DNA from 4 places in the Alcanivorax borkumensis SK2 genome. Region 4 is predicted to be linked to each of the others. Evidence: predicted binding sites of a transcription regulator. Region 4 holds the regulator's gene; each other region holds the start of a gene.
What was found. Region 4 encodes PhoB, which activates phosphate uptake and scavenging genes when phosphate is short. Its sites were predicted from a motif close to TGTCATANNNNTGTCANA; they were not measured.
Positions count from the first base shown of each region.

Region 1: a site for PhoB is predicted at 1,539-1,556, ahead of ppk1 (polyphosphate kinase 1). Genes of this name have one in related genera too.
Region 2: a site for PhoB is predicted at 2,110-2,127, ahead of ABO_RS05390 (glycerophosphodiester phosphodiesterase). Genes of this name have one in related genera too.
Region 3: a site for PhoB is predicted at 1,180-1,197, ahead of ABO_RS06500 (prolipoprotein diacylglyceryl transferase family protein). Genes of this name have one in related genera too.

Region 1 covers NC_008260.1:2,783,103-2,786,252, forward strand. The annotation lists gene hemB (porphobilinogen synthase) at 205-1,215, shown strand; gene ppk1 (polyphosphate kinase 1) at 1,607-3,150, shown strand, end outside.
Region 2 covers NC_008260.1:1,181,560-1,184,709, forward strand. The annotation lists gene ABO_RS05385 (patatin-like phospholipase family protein) at 115-1,284, shown strand; gene ABO_RS05390 (glycerophosphodiester phosphodiesterase) at 1,248-2,051, opposite strand; gene ABO_RS05395 (sulfotransferase) at 2,172-3,150, shown strand, end outside.
Region 3 covers NC_008260.1:1,431,667-1,434,816, forward strand. The annotation lists gene ABO_RS06500 (prolipoprotein diacylglyceryl transferase family protein) at 1-1,125, opposite strand, end outside; gene ABO_RS06505 (hypothetical protein) at 1,300-1,557, opposite strand; gene ABO_RS06510 (GMC oxidoreductase) at 1,781-3,150, shown strand, end outside.
Region 4 covers NC_008260.1:173,120-176,269, reverse strand. The annotation lists gene phoR (phosphate regulon sensor histidine kinase PhoR) at 1-1,310, opposite strand, end outside; gene phoB (phosphate regulon transcriptional regulator PhoB) at 1,400-2,104, opposite strand; gene ubiA (4-hydroxybenzoate octaprenyltransferase) at 2,430-3,150, opposite strand, start outside.

The DNA.
Region 1 (3,150 bases), 510 kb from region 4:
TCTACCGCTCTTGCTAAACTCACGTGATTCAGCCTGATGCCAACACATCCATAGGCGTGTTGTTTGTAATGCGATTGGATGCATTGAAAGTTCAAAAGCGCGCAGCCCAGAAAGCTAAGATGGCATTGGCATGCTTCGCGTTTTAACGTTGAACTAGCTTACCCCAGCACCAGGCGCGCCCATACTACTAGAGGAACCCTGCGCATGTCTGTCACCCGTGCTTCCTGGCCCGCCACACGTATGCGCCGCATGCGCCGCGATGATTTTTCCCGCCGCCTGATGCGCGAGCACACCCTCACCGTTGACGACCTGATTTACCCGGTGTTTGTACTGGAAGGCAGCAATCAAATCGAAGCCGTTCCCTCCATGCCCGGTGTGGAACGTAAAAGCATTGATCTGCTGGTGGAAGAAGCCCGTGAGCTGGCCGATCTAGGCGTTCCCGCCATGGCCTTGTTTCCAGTCACCCCAGGCGATATAAAAACCCTCGATGGCCGTGAAGCCTGGAACCCTGAGGGGCTAGCCCAGCGTGCCGTGCGCGCGATCAAGGCAGCCGTTCCCGAGATGGGAGTCATCACTGACGGCGCCTTGGATCCGTTCACTACCCACGGCCAGGACGGCATCATTGATGACAACGGCTATGTACTCAACGACGTGACCGTGGATGCACTGGTCAAGCAGGCCCTATCCCATGCCGACGCCGGCGCCGACATGGTTGCCCCTTCAGACATGATGGATGGCCGCATCGGGGCCATTCGCGATGCCCTGGAAGCCCACGGCCATATCCACACCCGTATCATGGCCTACTCTGCCAAGTACGCCAGCGCCTACTATGGCCCTTTCCGCGATGCGGTCGGCTCCGCCGGCAATCTCGGCAAGGCGGACAAGACCACCTATCAAATGGACCCAGCCAATTCCGATGAGGCGCTGCATGAGATCGCCTTAGACCTGGCGGAAGGCGCCGACGTGGTAATGGTGAAACCGGGCATGCCTTACTTGGACGTGGTCCGCCGAGTGAAAGACGAATTCAAAGTCCCTGTGTACGCCTATCAAGTGAGTGGCGAATACGCCATGCACATGGCCGCTTTTCAAAACGGCTGGCTGGACCAAGACAAAGTGATGATGGAATCCTTGCTGGCATTCAAACGCGCCGGCGCCGATGGCATCCTCACCTACTTTGCCAAAACGGCAGCGCAAGCACTGAAAAAACAGCGTTAACCGAAGGCGACACGCGCTTCAATGTAAGCAAAACAGGAACGACCCGTGCTTGCCGTTCCTGTTCTGCCTGCCTTTTTAACACCCTGTGGCCTGCCTATTGATCGTGCTCGGCCTTTCGGTATCCGCCCTAACCTGCGACCACCGAAATCCGCACCCCGGCGAAAAAGATATACCCTCCGAATTTTTTGTTTTTTTGTCTCCTACCGAATTTACTTCCTCCTACAGCCTTTCCTTAGCAGCCTTTCCTTAATCGCGATAGTCTTAGTCATGGCTCGTCACGGACAAACGGGCCCAACAGCCGAATCGCCGATTCATTTTCCGGCTGTCATTACTGCGTAACATTAATGTCATGGAATAGGGCCTACATGCCGGCTCCAGTCAGGACGACACTATGAATGCTTTATCCAATGAACAGGGTGACAACGAGCACAATGTCATTGATTCCAGCAACGGCGAGTTCAGTAATCCGGACTATTATTTGAACCGGGAACTTAGCTTGCTGCAGTTCAATCTGCGTGTGCTCGAGCAAGCCTCGGATGAAAACCACCCATTGATGGAACGGCTGAACTTTTTATTGATTTTTTCCAGCAACATGGACGAGTTTTTCGAAATTCGCGTAGCGGGTTTGAAGCACAAACTGGAAACCCATACCGGGCAGCCCGGTCCCGATGGCCTGCTGCCCGAAGAGCTGCTGGAATCCATCAGCGCCATTACGCACGAAGCGGTAGAGCGCCAGTATCGTATCCTCAATGACGTACTACTCCCTGCCCTGCGTGAAGAAGGTGTGGATTTTCTGCGCCGCGAAGATTGGACCGAAGCCCAAATCGAGTGGGTAAAGAAGTATTTTCGCGAGCAGATATATCCGGTTCTCACTCCAATCGCGCTAGACCCTTCGCACCCCTTCCCACGCTTGGTAAACAAAAGTCTGAACTTCATCGTACCCTTGGACGGCAAGGATGCGTTCGGTCGCTCCACAGGGCTCGCCATTGTACCCGCACCCCGGTCCCTGCCCAGGCTCATTCGCATCCCCGATGAAATCAGTGAAAGCGGTGACGATAACTTCGTTTTCCTCTCCTCCATGATCCACGCTCATGTGTCCGACCTGTTTCCAGGCATGAAGGCCACCGGCTGTTACCAGTTCCGAGTAACCCGCAATGCGGACATGGAAGTGGACGAAGAAGCAGAGGATTTGGCCAGCGCCCTGAAAGGTCAGCTGCTATCACGCCGCTATGGAGACGAAGTGCGCCTGGAAGTAGCCGACAATTGCCCACAGCACCTGATGCACTATCTGCTAGAGCAGTTTGAGCTTACCGAAAAAGACCTGTACGAAGTAAATGGCCCGGTAAATCTGGCCCGCATGTTCACCAGCGTAAACCGGCCGCGTCTGCACTACCCACCCTTCACCCCCAAATTAGCGCCAGTGGTGAAAAAGAGCGAAACCATTTTTGATGCCATCGACCAAGGCGATATCCTGCTGCATCACCCCTATGAGTCCTTTCAGCCGGTGATTAACCTGCTGGCCGAAGCCGCCCGCGATCCCAAAGTGCTAGCCATCAAGCAAACGCTATACCGCACTGGCACCAAGTCAGAAATCCTCGACCATTTGGAAACCGCTGCCCGCAATGGCAAAGAAGTCACCGCCATTGTCGAGCTCCGCGCCCGCTTTGATGAAGAGTCCAATATTGAAGGAGCCCGCCGCCTACAGGAAGCCGGCGCCATCGTGGTCTACGGCGTGGTGGGTTATAAAACCCATGCCAAAATGCTTCTGGTGGTGCGCCGGGATGGTGACGGCATCAAACGGTATGTGCATCTAGGCACCGGCAATTACCACACAAAAACGACCAAGCTATACACAGATTATGGCCTGATGACCTGCGAAAAGAGTATGGGCCAGGACGTGCACAAGATATTTCAGGAATTGACGGGTATGGGTAA
Region 2 (3,150 bases), 1.0 Mb from region 4:
AGGTGTTCAGAATAAGGTAGCGGGTATTGCCTTGCCAGCATTATTGATGCGGCGAGTAGTGGTGGCGTGGCGGTTAGCGCGGCATACTGAAAACAACAAACAGGGAGGGTATCAATGCACAAACAGGATCCGGTCAGAGGATTGATATTGTCGGGCGGCGGTGCACGTGGCGCTTACCAGGTAGGCGTCCTAGCGGCGATAGCGGAAATGATTCCCCGTGGCGCGCCGAACCCCTTTCCGATTATCTGTGGCACCTCGGCGGGGGCGATCAATGCAACGGCTTTAGCGGCGAATGCGGGTAACTATCGGGCGGCGGTCCGAGGCTTGGAGAGAGTCTGGTCCAATATTACCGCCGAACAGGTGTATCGCACGGACCTCTATGCCTGCATCCGTGGCGTGTTGCGTTGGTTTTTTTCTGGTGTGGCGACGGGCAAAACTCCGGAGCGAAGTTCGTTGCTTGATAATACGCCGTTACAACGCTTGCTATCGCTAGTGATTAATTTTCGCCGTATTCAGGAGAGCTTGGATCAGGGGCATTTGCGGGCACTGGCCATTACTGCTTCGGCCTATGCAAGCGGTGAATCAGTGAGCTTTTATCAGGGCACCGATGAGCTTGCCGAATGGGCTCGCGCTCGCCGTAAGGGTAAGCGTTCGCAAATTGGGGTAGAGCATTTGTTGGGATCGGCGGCCATTCCTATCCTGTTTCCTGCGACTAAGGTGGACAAGGCTTATTATGGTGATGGAGCGCTGCGTCAGCTTGCTCCATTAAGCCCCGCGCTGCATTTGGGCGCTACGCGGCTACTGGTAATTGGTGTGTCTGGTAATGTGAGTGCAGGGCATCTACGTCAGCTAAGCGGGTACCCTTCAATGGCCCAGGTGCTGGGGCACGTGCTTAATAGTGTGTTTGTCGACACGCTGGAAGGGGATGTTGAGCGGCTTGAGCGCATTAATCACACACTGTCGGCCCTGGGAGAGCGGGCGCGCAGGAAAAAAGATATCAAGCTGCGAGAAGTGGATGTACTAAAGATTTATCCCTCTCGGCCCATTGATGAAATCGCGGCGGAGCATATTCGGGAATTACCTCGATCCTTGCGGTTTTTTCTGCGCAGTTCCGGAGCGACTCGCTCTCCTGGTGCCAGTGCTATGAGCTATTTGTTATTTGAGCCTGGGTTCACCAATGCATTGATTGAAATGGGGCGCAAAGATGCGACGGCCCGTAAAGATGAGATCATGGCGTTCCTAAATGATCAGCCACTAATGGAGACGGCTTCCGAGGCCCCGTAACGCTGTTTGCGGCGGAAGTGGCTGACAAAGCTGGTGGGGAAGTCGGTGATGATGCTGTTTACCTTTAGTTTTGCCAGCCGCTCGGCTTCTGTCAGGTCGTTCACCGTCCACACAGAGACCTTTAATCCGCGACGTTTGGCGCGGCGCATCAGTGCAGGGCCAACGAGAGAGTAATGTGCAATGAGCCAGCTACAACCCAACCCTTGTGCTCTTCGGGTCGGTTGCAGGTAGCGGTGCTGACACACATAGCCGCGTTCAATATCCGGGGCCATGGTGCCGATCATGCGCAGAAACCCAGTGTGACTTGAGGTGATCACCACTCGTGTTTGCAGTTGTTGGTCGTGGATCATATGCGTCAGATGATGGGCTAGCTGGTGCAGAACAATCCGGTTTGCCCCTTTAACTTCGAACTGGAAGCGTATAGCTGGGCCACATAGGTCGATCACTTCTTGAAGTGAGGGAATCCCGGTGGGGCTGTGCCAGCCTGGTGTATTTCGGCGAGCATCCATGACGCCGAGCTGGGCACTGGTGTACTGACGAACATTGCCGCGAAGCCCGGTGGTTCGGATTACGTCGCTATCGTGCAATACGATCAACTGGCCATCGGAGGATAGCCGTACATCCAATTCCATTTCTGTTACGCCCGCCTCTAAAGCGACCTGGAAGCTGGCGAGGGTATTCTCAGGCGCTTCGCCGCGGGCGCCACGGTGGCCCACCAAGGCTGGGTAGATTGAAGAGGCAGTTAGGTCGGTCATTGGCAGTGTCATAGTGCTATTCTTTGCGAGAAAGATGACAGCGCTGTGACCGAGACACAAGAGATACTGCTGTCATTTTTATGTCTTGGAGCTGTTTTATTGTTTCAACGTTTCTCGCCGCCGAGCTTCACCATGTTAAAGCTGTTGAAACGTTATAGCCGATTATTCCTGGTCAGTTGGGCTCCACGTTATCAAGGGCAATGGCACGGCTTCTCGTTGCAACGACTGCTGGTGATGCTGGTTTTTTGGCCATCTTTTTTGCTGGTGCAGGCGATTAATGGTATCGGGCTGGGGTTGGATTACCTGCTATTTCCGGGGTTTCGCCGGGTGTCGGTGCGCGAGCCATTATTTGTGATTGGCGTGCCGCGAAGCGGTACCACTTTCCTGCATCGTCTGCTGGCCATGGATTCGCGTTTCACGACGACCGCCCTATGGGAGCTACTGTTCGCCCCCTCGATTACCCAGCGCTATTTCTGGACGGGTATGGCGCGCTTGGATAAGTGGCTAGGCCGGCCGGGGGCTAGACTAGTCTGTTGGTTGGAACGGCGTCTGTTGAGTGGGTTGGATGGTGTGCACAAGACAGGGTTGCTCGATCCGGAAGAGGATTATCTGGGGTTGATCCCCGTATGGGGCTGCTTTCTGCTGGTCCTTGTGGTTCCCGTTCCTTCCCTGTGGCAACTGACGTTTCTGGACCGCGATGGCAGTGCGGATGAGAAACAGCGATTGATGCAATCCTACCGCCGCTTTGTGCAGCGTCACCTTTACTTTCACGGACAGGGGAAAACCCTGTTATCGAAGAATCCCTCGTTTACCCCGTGGATGGAAACCTTGGCAGAGGCCTTTCCGGATGCCCGTTTTATTGGCTGCCTACGTAGCCCCACGGCGGCGGTGCCATCGCAGGTGAATTCGATCCTGATCGGTGCGCGCCTGTTTGATGGCCGCGACACTACCGCTTACTGGCGGGAAGGGTTTCTAGCAATGCTGGAATACTACTATCTGCATTTGATAGAAGTGGCCGAACAAATGCCGCAACAGCGCCGGGCGTTATCGGTGATGGAGACCCTGGTGCGCGCTCCCAGCGATACCGTGCTGGGTTTTTACCGTCGTTTTG
Region 3 (3,150 bases), 1.3 Mb from region 4:
GGCGCCTGGGGAGCTGTTGCGCTGCGCGGGCTTAGCACAATGTTTATGCTTTTGCTCGCAACCCGCCTGGCTCCGCCAGTCGGCCGCTAGGCCGAAGCGAAGCTCCCCGGTGGTAATGGTGCTGGTGCCGGAGAAGAAGAACATGATTACCGTGATCAATTGCAGAGCCAAGATCACCCCCGGCGACCACAAGCTGGCCAGCCCTATGGCGAGTAGAGGCTGCAAATCGCCATGGCTAGGCAGTGCAATGCTAATGGCCACCCCGTACAGGGCGGCCAGTAAAGCCATCAGCTGGTACACCGAGAACAGGGTACTGCCACCGCGATAATCCGCCCGCAACGTTTCTGAATAGACTCGCCACAGTTGGCTACCCACCAGACTCAAAGCAAAAGCCAGCGCAAATAGCTGGTGAAAAAACAGGGCACAGCAAAATAAAGCCAATGCGGTATAAATCACGCAGGTCACCGCTTGTATGGGGATCACTTTGATGGCTTCCATTTCGCCTGCAAACGCAATTTTCTTGGTTTTGCCGATGAAGACATGATTCAGCGTAGCAAACATGCGCTGAGCCCAGAGTGGTGCATCGTGTAATGCTTTTCCGTAGCAACAGCCGAAACTGATGCAGGCCAGCCGCCCGATACCTTCCCCCATTACATAGGCAATGGACATCGCGGCAAGCATGGGCAGGGTGGGTAGTGGCGTATCCCACCAATGTTGGCTGGCCTTGTCGGCAAGCCAGAGAAAAATGGGCGCAATAATGATGCCGACAAAACTGGCGCCACCAACGGTAAAACCGTGACGGTTTTTCTCTACTAGGGTGGCGATAATTTTCGCCGCCGGGAGGCAGATGATGAGAACGCCTAGGGTGAGAGCAAGGCTGGTTACCAACGACACACCGGCAGAGGCCGTTAACAGGATGAACGTGGCGACACCGAGGCCTCCGGCCAAGCCAGTAAACAAGCCGTAGAAAGTCAGGTTAAGCCCTTGCCAAGAACCATCGTGGTTTTTCTTCAGTGGTAGTGAAGCAACAAACTGCCAACGTTCCTCCGGTAAATGACGAAACAGTAGGCGAAACCCAAGCCCGAACAGCAGGGCACAGACAAGCAAAAACAGATCCGCAGCCATTAGCTAGCTCCTTCGACGGTTTTGGCCAACACTGCGGGTATAAGGGGGCGAAGGAATGACAGAGCGATGACGCTTCAGTGACAGCGATGCGGGTGTGTAAAAGAGAGGAAGAAAGGGCAATATAAAGGAGGCTAATCAGTCACGGTTACGCAGAAAACTCTCAAAGGAGGCTAATCAGTCACGGTTACGGAGAAAACTCTCAGCGGCCTGAACGATTAATTCGGTGACAGAGCGGTCTTCCATCAATGCCTGCATTTTTAAGCGTTTATGAAGATCGGCAGGAATGTCGGCAGTCAGGCGGCGGTAACCTTCACGAACGGCACCCTGACGCGGTGTTCTCTGGCGCGACGCGCTGGTCACTTTTGGGGGGGTAGCAGCTCGCTTACGCGGGCGGGCTTTCTCTTCGAGAGTAACGAAATCAATCTGTTCCATGGGGGCTGCTGTGGGCCGGCAAAGATGCCGATCAGGGTACTGGAAAGTGCTGTAAATAGACAGGATTGGTACTTAAATTTATAGTGCAAAAAATAGTACAAAAGATGATTGCAATGTTTGTATGACCACGGGGCCTCTGCAAAACACGATGCATGCTAAGCATGGCAGAGATCTTGTAATGGGGGCAGAGGGCAGGTTCAAAAAATAAAACACTGGGGACAACATGGAAAACGTGGATGTGCTGGTCATCGGCAGTGGTTTCGGGGGCGCTGTAATGGCATGTCGGTTAGCAGAGAAGGGCCGTAAGGTTGTCGTGCTGGAGCGGGGACGACGCTGGCTGCCTAGTGATTACCCCTCTGTTTCACAGAAAAACTGGTTCTGGGATGAAGCGGAACCGGAAAAACAAAATGGATGGGTCGATTTCCGCAATTTCGGCGATATGAGCATTGCCATGGGCGCAGGCGTTGGCGGTGGGTCGTTGATCTATGCCAATGTAAGCATTGAGGCTAAACCAGAAGCGTTCGACCACGGTTGGCCGCAAGCGATTAATTATTCCACCTTGAAGCCTTACTATGACATCACTGGAGTGATGCTCAATGTTCAGACCTTGCCCGCCAGCCAGTGGACGCCCCGAACCCATTTGATGAAAGAGGCGGCAGATGCGGTAGGTGCGGGGGATCGATTCACGGTGCTGCCCCAGGCAATTACATTCGATCCGGATTGGCGAGCGGAAAACGACGACTGTTTCGATTATCGCCACAGTAAGATGTGGGTAAATGCCCAGGGAAAGCAGCAGGGTACTTGCACCCATTGTGGCAATTGTGATTTGGGGTGTCCGGTTAAGGCCAAAAACACCTTGGATCTTAATTATCTGGCAGCGGCAGAAAGCGCTGGTGCGCAGATCCGTCCATTGCATCACGTGCGTACCATTCGCCCGCTGGCGTCAGGAGGTTTTGAGGTGCGCGCCATGGATCTGGACGCGCGTGGCTGGCGAGTCTTTAAGGCCAATAAAGTGATTGTGGCCGCTGGCTCCCTGGGCTCCACTGAACTGTTGCTGCGTTGTCGAGATCAATACAAAACGCTACCAAAGTTAAGCCGTAAACTGGGGCATAACTGGAGCAGTAACGGCGACTTTGCCACGGCGGCGTTCTACGATGATCGACAGATTTCACCCACCCGGGGGCCAACCATCACCAGTGCTATCGATTACTTGGATGGATCTGATAACGGTGCCCGTTATTTTGTAGAAGACGGCGGTCTTCCGGATATTCTTGGAAGCTGGCTGGAGCGATTGGGCAAACAGCCTCGCTTTAGTAGCACACGGTTAGGAGCCGCGATGCTCAAGTATGGCGATAGCAGTAACCCCTTTGGGAAAATGATGCCCTGGTTTGGTCAGGCCATGGATGAACCGGGCGGTACTTTTTCCTTGGCGCGGCGTTGGTATTGGCCCTGGAAGCGTGAGCACCTGAAACTGCGTTGGGACTACCGCAAGGCAGAAAAAGCCGTGCAAGGCCTGGCCGATCGCCATTTAGCGCTAACGGCGGCCACTGGCGGTAGCCCGATGGCTCCAGTCACCTGGAGCTGGTTCAAGAA
Region 4 (3,150 bases):
CAACCCGCCACTGCCGTTGGCTTGCTAACCAGCCGCTCCGCCGGGAAATGACAGGTAAAGGTGCTGCCCTTGCTCAGTTCGCTGACGATTTCCAAGCGCCCATCATGGCGAATCATTACGTGTTTAACGATGGCGAGGCCCAGGCCGGTGCCCCCGGTTTCTGTAACGCGGCTATTGTCTGGCCGGTAAAAACGTTCCGTTAAGCGCGGGATGTGGGCGGGGTCGATGCCAATCCCGTTGTCTGTGACAGAAAAGTGCGCGCCGCAAGAATCTTGCCACCAACGGATACGGATGGTGCCGTTGGCCGGCGTATATTTCACTGCATTGGTAATCAGATTGCCGAAGGCACTTTCCAGTTCAGCCGGATTGGCGATCAAGCGTGCGTCGAGAGGAACATCCAGCTCGATCTGGTGATCCTTGTCGCTGCCTATAGCCAACGCATTTTCTTTCATCCGATTAAGCATGCCATGAACGGGTACCGCCTGACGTACACTGTCAGCTTCCGTTCCTTCTAATCGGGCCAGTAATAACAAATCGGCGACTAGGGCTTCCATGCGGTTGGATTGATTGTCCATTTGCATCAATGCGCGACGCAGACGGGCCTGTTCTTCCGGGAGGGTATCGAGCAGGGTTTCCAGGTAGCCTTTGAGTACGGTAAGCGGCGTCTTTAATTCATGGCTCACATTGGCTACAAAATCTTTGCGCATTTGTTCCAAGTGATGCAGCCGCGTAACGTCACGGGCGATCAATAATTGTTCGCCGATACCAAACTCAGTTACGCGGAACTGCAGGATACGGTTGTCATTCACCGGTGAAGGGATTTCCAGCGGGTCCTGAAAATCCCCTTTGCTTAGATAACCGGTAAACCGAGGATGGCGGATCAGGTTCGTCAGTGGCTGGCCCAGATCTTGGCTCGCATTAAAGCCCATGGCACGTTCGGCGGCATGGTTCCAATATTCCAGATAACCGTGTTGGTCGATGAGGATGACTACATCGTCAAGGGCGTTCACTGACTGTTGGGCGCGGTGGATGATGCCTTGCAGGTTTTCCTGGGCGCGACGTTCTTTTTGGAACAAGTGCTCAAGGCGGGTATAAAACTCACCCCACAGCCCGATACTGTCCGGTGGCTCGGTATGATCGTCGCGCACCAGCCAGCTGTACAGGGCGAACAGTTGCCGGGTGCTCCAAATAATATAGCCCCCCAGCCCTACCAGCAGTGGCCAAGTGTGGCCCACTGCCAGGGCAGCCAGAGCGGCCAGAAATATCAGGCCGGCAATGCGATTAACTTCCTTGGCCAAGCTAGCTTTCATGGGTATTCCACCGCAATTACTTTGCTCGTTAGCCGGTATCGGGGGGGCCGACGGCGCTGCCTAGTATAGGCAGCCGCATGCCTGCCGTCTCAACCTGCCTTGGCCGATTTCACTGAAAACCGGTAGCCGGTACCGCGCACGGTCTGAATAAAACGATCGTAGCCGAAGGGAGCCAGCGCCTTACGCAGACGGCGGATATGCACGTCGATGGTACGGTCTTCCACATAGACGTTAGCACCCCATACTTGGTCCAGTAGCTGGGTGCGCGAATAGGCCCGCTCTTGGTGGCTCATGAAAAATTCCAACAGCCTGTATTCGGTGGGCCCCATGTCCACGGGAGAATCGTTGGCGCTAATGCGGTGACTCACCGGGTCCAGGCACAGACCTTCTACTTCAATGGCCTTTTCCGCCGCGACACTAGACGCGCGCCGCAGCACGGCTTTAATGCGGGAGATTAGTTCACGAGTGGAGAAGGGTTTGGTGATGTAATCATCGGCGCCAACGTCCAGCCCTTGAATCTTGTTATCTTCTTCGCTTTTCGCAGTGAGCATGATGATGGGCACCTCGTTGGTAGTCTCATCACGCTTCAGCCGGCGGGCCAGTTCGATACCCGTGACCGACGGCAGCATCCAATCCAGCAGCACCAGATCCGGGCGCTCATCGACGATGATCTCATGGCCACGTTGGGCATTCTCTGCCTCCAGCACATCGAAATCGGCCAGTTCAAGGGCGACGGCGACCATCTCACGAATAGCAGGCTCGTCATCAACAATCAATATACGGTTTCGGGACATGGCTTCCTTCCTTGCCTGTCTTGTGAGTGGCGTGTGCCGCTCGGGATGTTATCTATTAGATTGCTTTTTTATGACATGTGTATGACAGATAGAGCCCCGCCACGCAACAACGCAGGTTAAGACGAACGGAAGGCCTGCAACCATCTGGCGACAGCCCCAAGCCACAAACGACAACACACGCCAGGCCTTAAGATACGGTAATAATATGCCCTCGATTAGCCGCTCAGGTGGACCGAATTATCCCTTTCGTCCCCCTTGAATCGCGGCGCCGAACACCATTAGGTGGCACTCTAAGACACCCCCGCTATAGGGGACTTGTAGCGATTCAAAAATACTGAAAATACAACCCGATAAACACGCATGCTCCGGCCCAATGATTATTCAGAAATGCGTGAAAGCTGGGCCAGCGTTCACGGTAGCGGATCAAGCTGTGCTGAAAGGCAAAGCTAAGGCTCATTCCAACCAAACCGGCGTACCAGGGCCAGGAAAAACCCAGCCGGTGGCCGACCATAATCAATGCCAATAGTGTCAGGGCTTGAAGGATGGCGATCATCAGGCGGTCGGCATCGCCAAACAGGATGGCGGTGCTTTTGATGCCTAGCTTCAGGTCATCTTCACGGTCACACATAGCGTATTCAGTGTCGTAGGCCACCGTCCACAGCACATTGGCCACGTACAGCAGCCAAGCGATTTCCGGCACTTCACCGGTTTCAGCGGCAAACGCCATGGGGATGGCCCAGCTGAAGGCAGCGCCCAAGAAAAGCTGGGGCATAAAAGTGAAACGCTTGGTAAAGGGATAAAGCACTGCAAGGCCCAAGCCGCCGAAAGACAGCCAAAAGGTCAGCTCATTGAGAAACAGCACTAGCCCAAAAGCCAATAGACCTAAGCCGCCAAACAGGGCCAGAGCCTGTTTGGCGCTGAGTGCACCGGTGGCCAGCGGACGTCCCTGAGTACGTTCTACGTCGCCATCGAAATTCCGATCGGCAAAGTCATTAATCACACACCCCGCCGCCCGCATGATCACCACGCCCAGAAAGAAAACCACA